DNA from 2 places in the Paenibacillus sp. BR1-192 genome. Region 2 is predicted to be linked to the other one. Evidence: riboswitches for the same ligand, from Rfam matches in the RefSeq annotation. Region 2 holds a riboswitch; the other holds the start of a gene.
The links. Region 2 has a riboswitch for cobalamin ahead of P0X86_RS26120 (ABC transporter substrate-binding protein). Riboswitches for the same ligand answer to the same signal wherever they lie in the genome.
Positions count from the first base shown of each region.

Region 1: it holds a riboswitch for cobalamin, as region 2 does, so the genes downstream of both, P0X86_RS03190 (ribonucleoside-diphosphate reductase subunit alpha) here and P0X86_RS26120 (ABC transporter substrate-binding protein) in region 2, are expected to answer to the same signal.

Region 1 covers NZ_CP120718.1:722,060-729,440, forward strand. Annotated here, with positions in the region: gene P0X86_RS03185 (ribonucleotide-diphosphate reductase subunit beta) at 21-1,052, opposite strand; gene P0X86_RS03190 (ribonucleoside-diphosphate reductase subunit alpha) at 1,773-4,106, opposite strand; cobalamin riboswitch at 4,301-4,535, opposite strand; gene P0X86_RS03195 (MTH1187 family thiamine-binding protein) at 4,899-5,204, shown strand; tRNA gene P0X86_RS03200 (tRNA-Thr) at 5,313-5,384, shown strand; gene P0X86_RS03205 (dihydrofolate reductase family protein) at 5,467-6,024, opposite strand; gene P0X86_RS03210 (cupin domain-containing protein) at 6,583-7,128, opposite strand.
Region 2 covers NZ_CP120718.1:5,782,568-5,789,948, forward strand. Annotated here, with positions in the region: gene cobT (nicotinate-nucleotide--dimethylbenzimidazole phosphoribosyltransferase) at 1-982, opposite strand, end outside; gene P0X86_RS26110 (ABC transporter ATP-binding protein) at 1,048-1,833, opposite strand; gene P0X86_RS26115 (FecCD family ABC transporter permease) at 1,830-2,876, opposite strand; gene P0X86_RS26120 (ABC transporter substrate-binding protein) at 2,873-3,877, opposite strand; cobalamin riboswitch at 4,134-4,335, opposite strand; gene P0X86_RS26125 (histidine phosphatase family protein) at 4,488-5,222, opposite strand; gene cbiB (adenosylcobinamide-phosphate synthase CbiB) at 5,213-6,190, opposite strand; gene P0X86_RS26135 (adenosylcobinamide amidohydrolase) at 6,187-6,921, opposite strand; gene cobD (threonine-phosphate decarboxylase CobD) at 7,004-7,381, opposite strand, start outside.

The DNA of each region.
Region 1 (7,381 bases), 2.1 Mb from region 2:
TTGTGTATATGGAAGGAAACTTATAGATCGTCAAAGCCGTTGTCGTCGCCCACTTTGCCGTAGTTACGGGATTTGGCTTCGAAGAAGTCGGTTTTCGTTGCGTTGAGGGCTTCGTCGGAGAAAGGCTTGATCCATGGCATGCAGTTGACGTCCACGCCTTCGTAAGCTTTTTCCAGACCCATCATGGTGATGCGACGGTTCGCGATGTACTTGATGTAATCGCTCAACTCGTTCAGATCGATGCCGCGCACATTGCTGAGCGTGTAGTGGGCCCAGTTGGTTTCGAGCTCGACGGCACGGTCAATGGTGCGGTAGAGGTAGTCGATGTTCTCTTTGGTGTTCAGCTCAGGGAAATCCTTGAGCAGCTGCTTGAACACTTCGGCGAAGAAGTAGCAGTGCTGGTTCTCGTCACGCTGAATATAGGAGATCATCTGGCTGGTTGCCATCATCTTCTGGTCACGGGCCAGGTTGTAGAAGAAGGCAAACGTGCTGTAGAAGAAAATCCCTTCCAGGATCAGGTCGGCGACCATGGCTTCGAAGAAGGATTGCGGCGACGGATTGTCGCGGAAATTCTGGTAAATGTTCGAGATGAACTGGTTGCGCTCCAGAAGTACCGGATCATGCTTCCAGTATTCGAAGATTTCCTTCTGCTCCTGCTCCGACACGATGGAGGAAAGCACGTAGGAATAGGATTGGTTGTGAACCACCTCTTGCTGACCGATGATGGCCGAGATGGCTTCGAGCGACGAGTCGGTGAAGTAACGCTTGACGTCGCCGACAAACATCGTCTGCATGGAATCGAGCACAGCCAGCAGGGAGATGTTGATTTTGAAGGTGCGCTGCTCTTCAGGGTCCAGGCGCGGGAACTGCTGCGCATCCTTGGACATCGGGATTTCATCCGCGATCCAGTGGTTCAGCAGCAGAACCTTGTACAATTTATACATATGAGGCATCCGAATGTCGTTCCAGTTCAGGATCCCGGAGCATTCACCTTCAATGACGCGAGTGGAGCGGTTGGGTGCTTCGGTGTTAAATATCTTTTGCATTTGCATGCCGATTTTCTCTCCTTGTATTTCATAATAGGGCGGCGCATAGGCGAAGCCTGAGGGAAACCTCCCAGCATATTCATGGGACGGGTATCCACACCGGGACGGGTATCCATCTCCAGCCGCTGTTGTCCGCCCTTTGCCTGAATGTATTTTAAAGGTTGCAAAGGGCTCCCAAAGGCGGACGTAAACTCTTCCGATTGGATACCCTTACCCTTGTAGTCTTTTAGTTAGAAAGCTTATTCCCGCCTGCTATGCGAGAACCCCCGCACGCAGCCGCTCGATGTTTGTATTGAACCAAGCTTCCAGCGATTCCCGAAGGGAAAGCGCTCCTAGCAAGATGTAACTCAACAAATCGCATGAAGTAACTCAGAAGTCCCGCACCGCATGAGAAGCGATTCCCAAAGGGAGAGCGATCCCAGCAGGTGTAACTCAATAAATCGCGCGAAGTAACTCAATGGTCTCCGCACCGAATGAGAAGCGATTCCCAAGGGGAGAGCGATCCCAGCAGACAGTAACTCAACAAATCGCACGAAGCAACTCAGAAGTCCCCGCGCCGCATTCCAGCGTTCCCGCAGGGAGAAAGCGCTCCTAGCCACTAAAGCAACTTAAGAAGCGCCTCATTCACATCCAACCCACCTTGCGGGTGTCCAGAGGGCAGAGCCCTTGGGGCCCTCCCTTGGAAGGGAGGGTTTGGGTGGGTTCGATAAAGGTTAATCTAAACTCTTAGCTTGCGCACGACTCACACTCTTCAATCGTCAGCGCGCGGCTGCGTACATAGTACGTGGATTTGATGCCGGCTTTCCAGGCATGCAGGTGCAGCTCCAGGAATTCCGAAGCCCGGATATCAGGGCGGACGTACAGGTTAAAGCTTTGCGCTTGGTCAACGTGACGCTGACGGGCGGCAGCCATTTTGATGGACCAATGCTGGTCGATCAAGAAAGCCGTTTTATAGTACCAGATCGTTTTCTCGGACAGATCCGGAGCAGGGTTCGCCACTTTATAAGTGGTTTTTTCTTCATAAGACAGAAGCTCGTACAATGGATCGATGCTCGCCGTGGAGCCCGCGATGATCGAAGTGGAGCCGTTCGGCGCGATGGCAAACAGCCATGCGTTACGGACGCCGTTCGCTTGCACTTCCTGCTGCAATTCACGCCACTGTTCGGTGGTCACGAACTTGCCTTCATGCTCGCCGTCGGTATAACCGCGGAACGTGAAGTACTCGCCGCTCTCCCAGTCGGAGCCTTTGAATTTCGGGTAGTGGCCTTTTTCCTTGGCCAACTCCATGCTGGATTTGACGAGCAGGTAGTTGATGTGTTCGTACAGATTGTCATTATAGGCAACGGCTTCGTCGGATTCCCAGCGGATGCCTTCCAGCGCCAGCAAGTGGTGCAGACCGAAGGTGCCGAGACCGACCGCGCGATATTGGCTGTTGGTGTATTGAGCTTGCAGAACTTCAATATTGTTAATGTCGATGACGTTATCCAGCATGCGAACCTGGATCGGAACGAGACGCTCCAGCACACCGGCAGGTACGGCACGAGCCAAGTGGATGGAGTTCAGGTTGCAGACAACGAAATCGCCAGGGATTTTGGAAATCACGATCCGGGTTTGGCCGTCTTTCGTAACCAGCTCCTCTTGCTCAACGACCGTCGGAGATTGGTTCTGCATGATCTCCGTGCACAGGTTGGAAGAGTAGATCATGCCATGAGCCGAGTTCGGGTTTGCACGGTTGACCGTGTCGCGGTAGAACATGTACGGCGTACCCGTTTCAAGCTGGGATTTCATGATGCGCTTCATAATGTCGATAGCTTGTACCGTAATGCGCGGCAGCAGCGGGTTTGCTACGGCTTCCGCGTATTTTTGGCGGAATTCGCCTTCGCCTTGAGTATGGTCATAGAAGTCCTCCAGACCTAGCGGACGGCCGTTCTCGTCTTTCCAGCCCATGATTTTCTTCACTTCATGCGGACAGAACAGGCTCCACTCTTCACGAGCTTCTACAGCCTCCATGAACAGGTCGGGCAGGCATACGCCATGGAACACGTCATGCGCTCTCATGCGCTCGTCGCCGTTGTTCAGCTTCAGATCCAGGAAGGACAGGATGTCTTTGTGGAACACGTCCAAGTACACCGCGATGGCGCCTTTACGGGTTCCCAATTGGTCCACGCTAACAGCGGTGTTGTTCAGCTGGCGAATCCAAGGGATAACGCCGGAGCTGGTGTTCTTGTGTCCGCGGATATCGGAGCCGCGTGCGCGGACTTTGCCGAGGTATACCCCGATGCCGCCGCCCATTTTGCTGAGACGGGCGATGTCCGTATTGGAATCGAAGATTCCTTCCAGGGAGTCGTCCACGGTATCGATGAAGCAGCTGGACAGCTGGCCGGCTACTTTTTTACCTGCATTGGACATGGTCGGCGTAGCCGCCGTCATGTACAGGTTACTCATGGCCCAGTAGGCTTCCTTGACAAGGTCAAGACGCTTGTCGGCAGGCTCGTTATGCATGAGGAACATCGCGATGACCATGTAGCGTTCTTGCGGAAGTTCCATGACGCGACCGTCAAAGTCGTTTGCCAGGTAACGCTCAGCCAGCGTCAACAGACCGATGTAGTCAAACAGGAGATCGCGGCTTGGATCGATGCATTCGCCGAGTTCTTCGATTTGTTCTTTGGTGTAGCTGGTCAGAAGGTCCTCGCGATAGATGCCTTTTTGCACAAGCTCCGTAATGAGCGGGTAGAAGGCACCGTATGGTTCTTCCGGGTATGCTTTGTATCGGCGGTTGGTAGCCGCTTTTTTATATAAAGAGGTCAGAAACGAACGCGCAGCTGCAAACTTCCAATTCGGCTCCTCTTTGGTTACAAGCTCAAGGGCGGACATCGTGAAGGCGCTGCTGATTTCTTCGCCGGTAACCTGCTCACCGCGCAATTTGGCATTGACGCCGCGAAGCAGACGCTCCTTATCGAGCATGTCCAATCCTTTCAGAGTCCGGTCGGCATAGACGGAGAGGCGAATTTCATCAAAGGCGAGCTGACGGTTGTTCGGTTTAACTACGAGCTGGGGCATGAATAAATTCCTCGCTTTCTTCGGGGGAAATATGAAAAAGGACATCAAAAAAACATTTTCTAAAACCCGCGGGCAGGCTTGAAAATGTCCGTGCGCTGTGATTCGGAAATGACGTTTGACATAAGCCCTTGAACGGGCATGATGTTATGTACAGACGCAAGTTTAACGAACACTTACCTAAAGCCCCGTAGGTTGGTGTCTGCTGCATATAGGCAGGTCTCTGACTCGGGCTTCTGCCTCACGACGGTGCCTCCCGAAAACCTTGATCCGATTCTTCGGCGGCTATGCCGTATGAGGATGGCTGAAAAATAATGATGAACAGCCTAAGAGCCCTTACAGTGGCGGGACCGTGATGGATTTACACCATGCTTCCCTATTAAGCCGGACTGCCTTATGGGTTGATCCGGCACCTATATACACTATATTTGGTTGTTGTTAATCTAATTTAACCCAATATATTGTGTTTGTAAACCATATTCTTAAAATTGAACGCAAAAAGAATTATAGCAAACGAGCGGTCATTGTGCCAGTTAAGAAACTGTCAAAAGGCGATAAGATTTCCTGGATTGTGACCAAATGCGACCTTTTCTGCGCAGATACCGCGTATATTCTCGTTTTGACAAAATAGGATATTACCGTATGGATGAGGCGGGAAGGATACACTATATCTTGTGTGAAGCTAAAACTGAAGGGCTTTGATATGGCGGACCGAAATTGGTATGATATCCGTATCCGGAATTGGAAAATGGAAGAGCATCGCATGATTGAGATATGACGAGGGAGGTTGTTCAGATGGCAATAGCAGAGGTAACGGTGATTCCGATCGGAACCGCAACCACGAGTTTAAGCGCTTATGTCGCCGAGATGCAGCGAATATTGAAACAGCAGGAAGGGATTTCCTATGAGCTGACATCGATGAGCACGATCATCGAGGGAGAGCTTAACATGATCTGGCGGGCGATTGAGGCTTTGCATGAAGCGCCTTTTCTGTCCGGGGCAAAGCGCGTATCGACTTCCGTTAAAATTGACGACCGCAGGGATCAGGTCTCCTCGAGCAAACAGAAGATTCAATCCGTGCAGGAGAAATTAGGCGGGTAATGCCGCCAAATTCGGTGGATATTCCCGTTAGAATAGGGCTTGCATTTTGCTGCCGAAGTATTATAATAATTTTTGTTGTTTCGTGAGGAATGTCATCGAACCACATGTGCTGGTGTAGCTCAGGGGTAGAGCAACGCACTCGTAATGCGTAGGTCGGGGGTTCAATTCCCTTCACCAGCATCTTCATAAAGTCAATAACGGCGCGGTTTTCCGTCATTCGGGAACCGGGCCGTTATTTGTACGTGTTGGCGAATGCGCAATATTATTCGTTCCCATCAAAATGATAAATTAGTTGCACAACGCCTGAGGAGAACGTTCTTGTATTCACCATTTTTAAATTCAACCTCTGTTTTATATCCACAAACAGCGGTTTTCCTTCTCCCAAAACGACAGGGTGAACGGATAATCGATATTCATCAACAAGTCCCAAATTGATAAAAGTCGTAATAAGACTTGCCCCTCCGTACAGCCAGATGTCTTTACCAGGCTTATTCTTTAATTTATTTACTTCTTCAAGAATGCGATCATTTATGAATATTGCTTTATGATCAGTCCCCTTTTGCGTCCTGGAAAACACATACTTTTCTTTACTATGGACCAATTCCCAAAACTCTTTTTCAGAATCCGCATGTCCAATTTCCGGAGTGAATTGTCCCCATAAATCATAGCTTTTTCTTCCATACAAAATGGTATCGATTTGATTTAAAAAATGATTAAACCCCATTTCAGAGTCCATAATGCACCAATCAACTTCACCATGTTTTCCTTCAATAAAACCATCCAAAGTAACCGCTAAATCTAAAATTATTCTTCGTGCCATGATTTATTGCTCCTTTCGTTACGTTAATCTACCATCCAGTATAGACCTCAAATACGTCACCTTATGTCATAAAACGCTAACCTCGTTAAAATGATTTTATGTAAACGGAAGTCGTTCCCTCCTGGAGCGGTTTTTTTTATTTCTTCGAAGGAGCGTGATATGATATGAAATAAATTGATGGAATGGTTGGTACAGAAGGTGAATGCAACTTTTTCTTGAGGTGATATTATGGGCGATAGACCATTTAAAGCTTTGAGATATATATTCACGTGGATAGCCTTTATTTTTGTTATATGCGTTTGGTTCAGTTCTCACAAAACGTTATATTTAGGGTTTGTAACGCTGTCTGTAAGTGCCGGATACCTAATGCACATTGTAGGAGTGAAAAGAGGGGAAAGTGAAGATAGCAAACTGTTCTTATCCATCATTTCGTGTTGTTTATGTTTTTTAGTCTTGTTATATATTTTTAGTATAACACTTTAGCCCGCCAGCATTAAGCTGACGGGCTTCAGTTTTCTAACGGCATATAAATTAGCAAAATCCTAAGAATAACAAATTCTAATCAGCAGACATGGCCTCTGCTTTTGTTTCGTGGACCGTGCCAAATGGATGCTCTGGAGGGGCATATATCACATATACTTTTAGCGGTACGCTGCCCATATTGGTTACATTGTGCCATTTTCCAGCAGGTATCATGATGGCATAGCCATCATAGGCCATTTGTTGAAAATCTAAATTATGTTTGCTATCGCCCATTTGAACAAGTCCTTGACCTTGTTCAATGCGTATGAATTGGTCGGTTGTGGGGTGGACCTCTAATCCAATGTCATCTCCAACAGGAATGCTCATTAGGGTCACTTGTAAGTGCTCCCCTGTCCATAAAGCGGTTCGGTACGTATTGTTCTGTTTCGCAGCTTGATCAATATTCAGTACAAGTGGTCCTCGCCCATAATCCGTTATTTGAATATCTTCATCATCACGATTCCAACGGGCATCATACCAACTGAAATAATGAGGATTCAAGTTATGAAGCCGGTTGTAATCGTTCCAGTATTGATATCTCGGATCAAACACTTGATAAGGGTAACATGGATCGCGGTACATGTTCATTCTCCTTTTATCGTTTCATCATTTTCCGATTATCCTATGCTGCTGCCTAATTAAACGATTCGAAAATGGGCTAGGGCCTATAACTTAAGACAAGCGGTAAGCTAAGACATGGATATCGTCTTGGACTGCCCCTTTCAGATTAAACCTCTTATAAATGGCGCTATCAATCATAGGTGATAGTATTAGACCTAATAAGATAAAAATAAAAAGTTTGGTACGAAATTGAACGCAAAGATGCCGCTATAAG
Region 2 (7,381 bases):
GCACACCGCCCGTCCCCTCGCCAAGACGCATGTCCATTTGAAGCATCGGCTGGAGTCCCAGCTCTTTCAGCAGAAGAACATGCGCCTGTTCATGCGAAACATGGGAAGCAATCATATAAGGAAGGGCATCCGGGCAGATCGATTTGGCAACCAACGCCGCGGCACTGGATATGAATCCGTCAATGATGACAGGACATCCATGAGCAGCCGCCACCAGAATCAATCCGGCCAATCCGCCGATTTCGAAGCCCCCGACTTTGGCCAGCACGTCGAGCGGGTCGGCGGCATGAGGCGCATTGACTTGTATCGCCCGTTCCACAACCCGAATCTTATGGTTCAGCCGTTCATCCGTCACGCCGGTTCCTCGTCCCACAACCTCGGATGGCTGCTTGCCGGACAGAACCGAGAAAATAGCCGCGCTTGGTGTCGTGTTCCCGATGCCCATCTCTCCGGTTACGAACATCTGCGTGCCTTGTTTAACCAGCTCTGCCGCCACCTCAGCTCCGGTCACTACGGATTGCAGCGCTTCTTCCCTTGTCATTGCGGGTCCTTTGGCCATATTGGCGGTTCCTCTGCCAATGTTCCGGGACAGGAGCCTCTCATGGGTCAGCTCGGTCGCTACGCCGATATCCACGCAATGAACGTCTGCCCCCGCTTGACGGGCCAGCACGTTAACGGCCGCCCCTCCATTCAGGAAGTTCATCACCATTTGGGGCGTCACCTCGGCCGGAAATGCGCTGATTCCTTCATCACACACCCCATGATCGCCAGCCATGACAACCACGGATGTTTTGGTAAACGAGGGCTTCATTTTCCCCGTGATTCCCGCTAATTGGATCGCCAGCGACTCCAGCTTGCCCAAACTGCCCGGAGGTTTCGTCAACGTATCCAAATAGGCGGCGGTTTCCGCCTGCGCTTCGGCATCCAGCGGTTTAATGTTAGCGGTAATTCCCTTCAAACGACTTGTGAGTGTATCCGTCAATGAAACGGCCTCCTTCCTCTTGCTCCTAAATCTTACAACGCGGCTAAACCTGCGGCAACACCGCTTTAGGACCAGGTGCTGTTCGCCGTTAACAGCACCTGCGGAGCCCCATTCTCGGGATGGATCACGATGGAGGGCTCCACCCGGAAAATCCGTCGGATATACGCTGCCGTCAGCACGTCCTCCGGCTTGCCCGCCCCTGCGATCCGTCCCTGATCCAGAACCAGCAGCTTATCGCAGAATTGAGCCGCCAGATTGAGGTCATGCAGTACGCTGATCACCGTTATGCCGGACGAGTTCCGCCACTCCGCCACCATATCCATGAACTGAAGCTGATAGCGGATATCCAGATAGGTCGTCGGTTCGTCCAGCATCAGCAGCGAAGGCTCCTGGACCATCACCTTGCCCAAAGCGACACGCTGGCGCTGTCCTCCGCTTAACTCGGTAAGCCGGCGCTCCTCCAGGCCGTTCAGATCCAGCTTTCGAATAACGGCCTCGATAAGCGGGGCCGCATCCTTATCCTCACGGCCAAGCCAGTTCAAGAACGGGAATCGCCCCATCTCCAGCACGTCCCGGACGGTAAAATCGGTAGGGTCGAGTCCCTCCTGCTGCAGCACCGCCACGATTCGGGCCAGTGCCTTCCGGTTATAGCGTCCAAGCTCCTTGCCCAGAAGCGTCACGCTTCCTTCCGTAGGACTCTCCACGCCGGATAACAGCTGCATGAGGGTGGACTTGCCGCTGCCGTTCGGTCCGATGATCCCCCACCATTCCCCTTCGGCAATGTGAAGGTCCACCCCGGATAGAATCGACGCCTTGCCATAGGCTTTGCCAAGCCCTTGGGCCGTAATCATGATAACCCCTCCCTGCGCCGTTTTTTGTTCCGGTACAGCAGATAAGCAAAGAACGGAGCGCCTATGAATGCCGTGACCACCCCGAGCGGGATTTCCGTCGGCGCCAAGACAGAGCGTGCTGCCGTATCGCACCAAACCATGAAAATCGCGCCGCCCAGCGCCGACAGGGGAACAATCACGCGGTAATCGGAGCCGGTGATCAGCCGAATCATATGCGGCACTACAAGCCCGACGAACCCGATCACGCCGGAAACCGATACGGCTGCCGCGGCAAGCAGGGTAGCGACGATCAGCACGCTGGTCTTCAGACGATCGACATTCAATCCCATATGAGCGGCCTGCCGTTCCCCGAGCGACAAAATGTTAAGCGCCCGCGACCTGCTCCATAGATATACGAAACCCGCTGCAAAATACGGGAAAAGGATGGCCGTATACGACCATCCGCGCATGCTCAGGCTTCCCATCGTCCAGTACAGGATTTGGTTCACCGTATCTTTGGACATCACCGTCAGAAACGAAACGACGGCGCCCAGAAACGACTGCATCACCACCCCGGACAGGATGAGCCCATGGATCGGCAGTTTTCCTTGATCCCTTGCCAGCAGCAAAACGGCCCATAGGGTGCCTGCTCCGGTCAGAAACGCTACAACCGGCAGTGTATAACCTCCGGCAAAGGAATATTCCATTCCGAAAAAAATCAGGGATGCCGCGCCAAGCGCAGCACCCGAGGACACACCGAGCGTAAACGGATCCGCCAGCGGATTGCGAAGCACGCCTTGAAAGGCGGCTCCGGCCACCGCCAGGGAGGCTCCAACAAGCATCCCGAGCAGGATCCGCGGCAATCTCACCTTCATCAGGATTTGCTCGGAGGAAGCTTCCCAGCCTGGAACGATGGAATCGCCGATTCCCGGCAGCCGGTGCAGCAGCATCGCTCCAATCTCTCTCACAGGCAGGTGAACGGAGCCGATTCCGAGACTGACAACCAAGGTCAGCAGTAAAAGGATCAGGCCGGCCGCACCGAATCCTGCAAGTTTTTTACTCATGGATTCATCAATTCCGGATAAACGGCCTTCGCCACTTCCATCAGTCCTTGCGTCACGCGCGGGCCCGGACGGCTGAGCAGATTGGCATCCACGGAAATGACCTGATCGTTCTTGATGGCTTCGATCTGATCCCAGCCGCCGCGCTCCTTGATCAGCTGATCCAATGTTTTCTTGGTGGCTTCGTCCACCACATCGTCCGTGTACAGAATAACGTCCGGGTTCGCGGCGATGATGTTCTCCTCGCTGATTTCGAACCAGCCTTCCGCATCGCCGGCTGCATTGACGCCGCCAGCTGCGGTAATGATCTCATCCATGAACTCGCCTTTGCCGACGGTCCATCCCGGAGAGAACTCCACGTACACTTTCTTCTTGTCTTCATCCTTCACGGATTTCACGGCTTCCGTAACGGCAGCCAATTCCTGCTTCATCTGATCGACGACCGCTTTCGCCTCGGCTTGACGGTCCGTAATTTGACCGATCAGCTCGATGTTCTCCATCACCGCATCGATGGTTTTCGAATCGTTGACGAACAGCGTAACGCCAAGCTCGCGCAATTTCTCGGCATTCTGGGCATTCATCGAAGCCGCGAATACCACATCGGCGTCGGCTGCGATGATCGCCTCTTCATTCACCTGGAACCCGCCCAGTTTAGGCTTGGATTTGGCCGCTTCGGGGTAATCGTCGTTATCGGATACGCCAACGATCTCCTCATCCAGTCCCAATGCAAACAGTTTTTCCGTCTCGGACGGAGTCAGGGACGCAATCTTGGTCGGCGCTTTCTCAAACGTCATTTCCACGCCCGTTGTATCCTTGACGGTCAGCGGATACGTGGTCTTAAGCTCTTCCGCCGATTCCGCCGGCGCTTCGTTATTCTGCTCTTGCTGCTGTGCCGGCGGCGTCGCATCCTTCGGTGCTGCTTCTTCGCCGCCGCAGCCGATCAAGGCCAGGGCCATCAGTATGGCTACCAGAAGTACGGACCATGTTTTGTTTAATGCTTTCATCTCTTGGAATCCCCCTAAACATAATTGAGAACCTGGCGCAGGCGTGTCTAAATTCCTTTGACCGATCCTTAACTGGTAAGAAACGTTCAATCTTCATACCCTAAGAAGCAAAAATCCCCGACTCCTCGATGACAAGGACTCAGGGATTACGTTTGTATCATAAGGACGCCGGGATAACCGTTCAACGATGGCGCCTTAAACTTCCGTCCGCATGGCTCCATGCGTCCGGTAAACGTAATCCTCTCCTCGAAGGACCGTCTTTCATTCGCTGAGGGCAGGTCTCCTGACTTGCAGGTTGTAACGACTTCTCCGCCTTCCCAAGCGCTAAGGCTCAGTGGCATATGGAAAAGTCCCTGCTTCACAGTGGCGGGACCGTGCCGGACTTGCACCGGCTTCCCTATTAACCCGGCAGAAAACAATAACGCCCTCTGTCCGGGACCCTCGCAAATCATATGAATTTATGGATGATAGGCCAAGCATGGTTTCTCTGCACAAGATTATAGGCGATAAACCATCCCCTTACAACTGAAAGTTTCAGGCGTTTCGATTGCGTCATGACACCGATTTAGCCCGTTATCGCCTATTCCGACCGAAATCATACGTTTTCGTTTTATTCGCTTAACCGTACGCCCCGCCAGCTCGCTCCGTCCCATGTCAGCTGCAGCTTGAGAACCTCGCCCGGCATAACCGACGTCGCCCAGAATTCCGTATCCGGCACGGTAGCCGCTGCCATCTCCCGAATAACGCCGCCGTGGGTGACCACAAGCACGTCAACTCCTTCAGCGAGCGTTCCTCGGCCATCATCACCACGCCTGGCCTCTGCCTCTGCCTCTGCCTGCGAAAGGGGATCCGGAGCTTCCTCCATATGCAATAATTCCTTCACATCCAAATGCAATCCCGACAAAAAGGCCTGGACGCGGGAACCGAAAGCTTCCCAGCTCTCCCCGCTGGGCGGCGTAACTTCCGCAGGGTTATCGATCCAGCGCCGGTAGAGGGAATCCGTCTTCAACTCCTCGTAGGTCTTTCCTTCCCAATCCCCGAAATCCAGTTCGCGCAGCCGCGGGTCATATCGTACGCCCGGCATAAACTGGCCCAATATGTCATCATCAGGAACAGCACCCCTTTTTGAATCCGATAAGATCACATTGAGCGTCTGCCGGCAGCGGAGGAGATCGCTGCAATAGATCCGGACAAAATGCCTGCAGCGAAGTTCCTCCCGCAGCGGGAGGAGCTGTTCCCTTCCCTCAGCCAGAATTCCCTGATCCTCATGGCCGAGATAACGGCGCTCCTCGTTCCACAACGTGCGGCCGTGACGCACCAGATGCAGGCTGATCCTCATATCCATAGGCTTCCTCCTGCCGCGGCAGCAAGTCCGATCACCGCGGTGCCCAGCATCGTAAACAAAACCGATACGCCCACAAGCAGACGGTTTGTCACCCGGATATCCTCCGCTTCGAGCGGTCGGTCGGGGTCCCCCATGTAAGCCCGGAACGAGATCACGCCTTGGTACGAATTTTCGCCTCCCAGGCGAATCCCCAGGGCACCGGCTACGGCCGATTCCGGGAAGCCGCTGTTCGGACTGGGATGCTTACGCGCATCTCGTTTAACCATCTTGATCGCTTGTTTCCACTGCAGCGAGAACATCGCCGCCGCGATGGTCAACAGCCCGGCGGTCAGGCGTGCCGGTATCCAATTGGCGAGATCGTCGAGCCGGGCGGAGGCCCAGCCTACATGCAGGTACTTCTCGTTTTTATAACCGACCATGGAATCCAGCGTATTCACGGCGCGGTAGGCCAACGCAAGCGGCGCCCCTCCGATCAGGGCAAAAAACAGCGGAGCGATGACCGCGTCCACGATATTTTCCGCAACCGTCTCCACCGTCCCCCGCACAATTTCCCGCTCATCCAGATGAGCGGTGTCCCTCCCGACCACCATGCTGAGCGCTTGCCTGGCCTCGGCGATATTCCCGGAACGAAGATGGCCGTAGACCTCCAATCCTGCCTCGCGCAGCCCCTTGATCGCAATCGTAGTCGCAATGAGGACGATCTCCGCACCCCAGGCAAGCCAAGGATGAATCGCTTGGCACAGCTCCAGCAGCAGCCATGCCAGCACGAAGGAGCCGCCGGCCACGATCACCGGCAGCAATATCCCCGCCCGCTTCAGTCCCTGAGCGGAAGTCGTCCGCTGGCGAATCCATCCTTCGACCCGGCGGATCGCCTTCCCCATGCCGATAACGGGATGCGGCAGCCATCTCGGATCTCCGATCAGCAGGTCCAGCGCCACCGCCGCCCATATGACCCATACGGCGGTCATATCCGATCTTCTCTTTCGGCGGCGATGCTCTCCGTGACGCTGTCGTAGACAAGACGTCCGATCATGCCGCCCAGATCGGTCGCGGTTCCGGCATAATGATGGTTCACGCCAAAGGCTGTATTGCCGCTGACCGCAAGGACCATCGCATCCGTCGTCGTCCCCGTGGCGGCGGCTCCGGTTTCATGATCCTTCACCCCCAGGTCATGCAGCGCCGCGGCTTTCGCTTCGGCTGCCGTCAGCATGGCGTTCACCATGCAAGCCGGCGTCAGCCTTCCGTCCACCACCAGCACGACATTAATCGTGCCAGGCTGGTAAGCCGCGAAGGTCGTGCGTCTCGACCCGGCGCGGGCAGCATTGCCCACGCCCGCGGTAGTACAGCATAGAACGGAAGCTTGCTCGCCCCGAGCCTCCCGAATGGAGGCATATTTCAGTTTTACCGCCGTCATCAATCCTGCCGTGGAATCGGCCGGATAGCCGTGCCCAGCCATAAAGCTAACCATATCGTTTATCGGATCGCTGCAATCGTAATGCTTGTCGACATAACGGTTCACGATATGGTCCAAATGCAGAAAACCGCCACCGTATATGGCGCTGCTTATGGACGCAGCCGGACTCGGAAGCGAGATCCGAATATGCGGATGCTGCTGCTCCGAATCCAAGGACACGATGGCTCCTGGCCATGCATCCGAGTTATATGGACGATTGCTGCCTTTCAGAAAAGGTACTGCCATGTTTTTTTCTCTCCCTGCTCCTTAAATATCTGAACCAACTGTACCTGTAGCGTTCTTCATATGGATCTGCTGCTAGAAATCCCTAAGTCGCGTCAGCAGAAGGATTTCCAAGGACCTCCGCGGTTATCGCCAGCAGTCTGTCGTTAGATCCGGCATCCTTAACGGCTAACCGGATGTGGCGCTCACCGAGGCCCGGGTACATGGCGCAGCTGCGGACGAGCACGCCCCGCCTGCCCATTTCCTGCTGGAACGTCCCTGCATTCCAAGGCCGCGGAAGCTCCATCAGCAGAAAATTGGCCTCCCCCGGCGTAACGTCAAGCCCCAGCGCTCGTAAACCATGTATCAGCTTCTCGCGTTCCACGCGAATCAATTGCAGCGTGTCCAGTTCATATTCCCTGCCGCTGCCAAGACAAGCCTCTCCCGCAAGCAGCGCCAGTCCATTGACGCTCCACGTCACCTG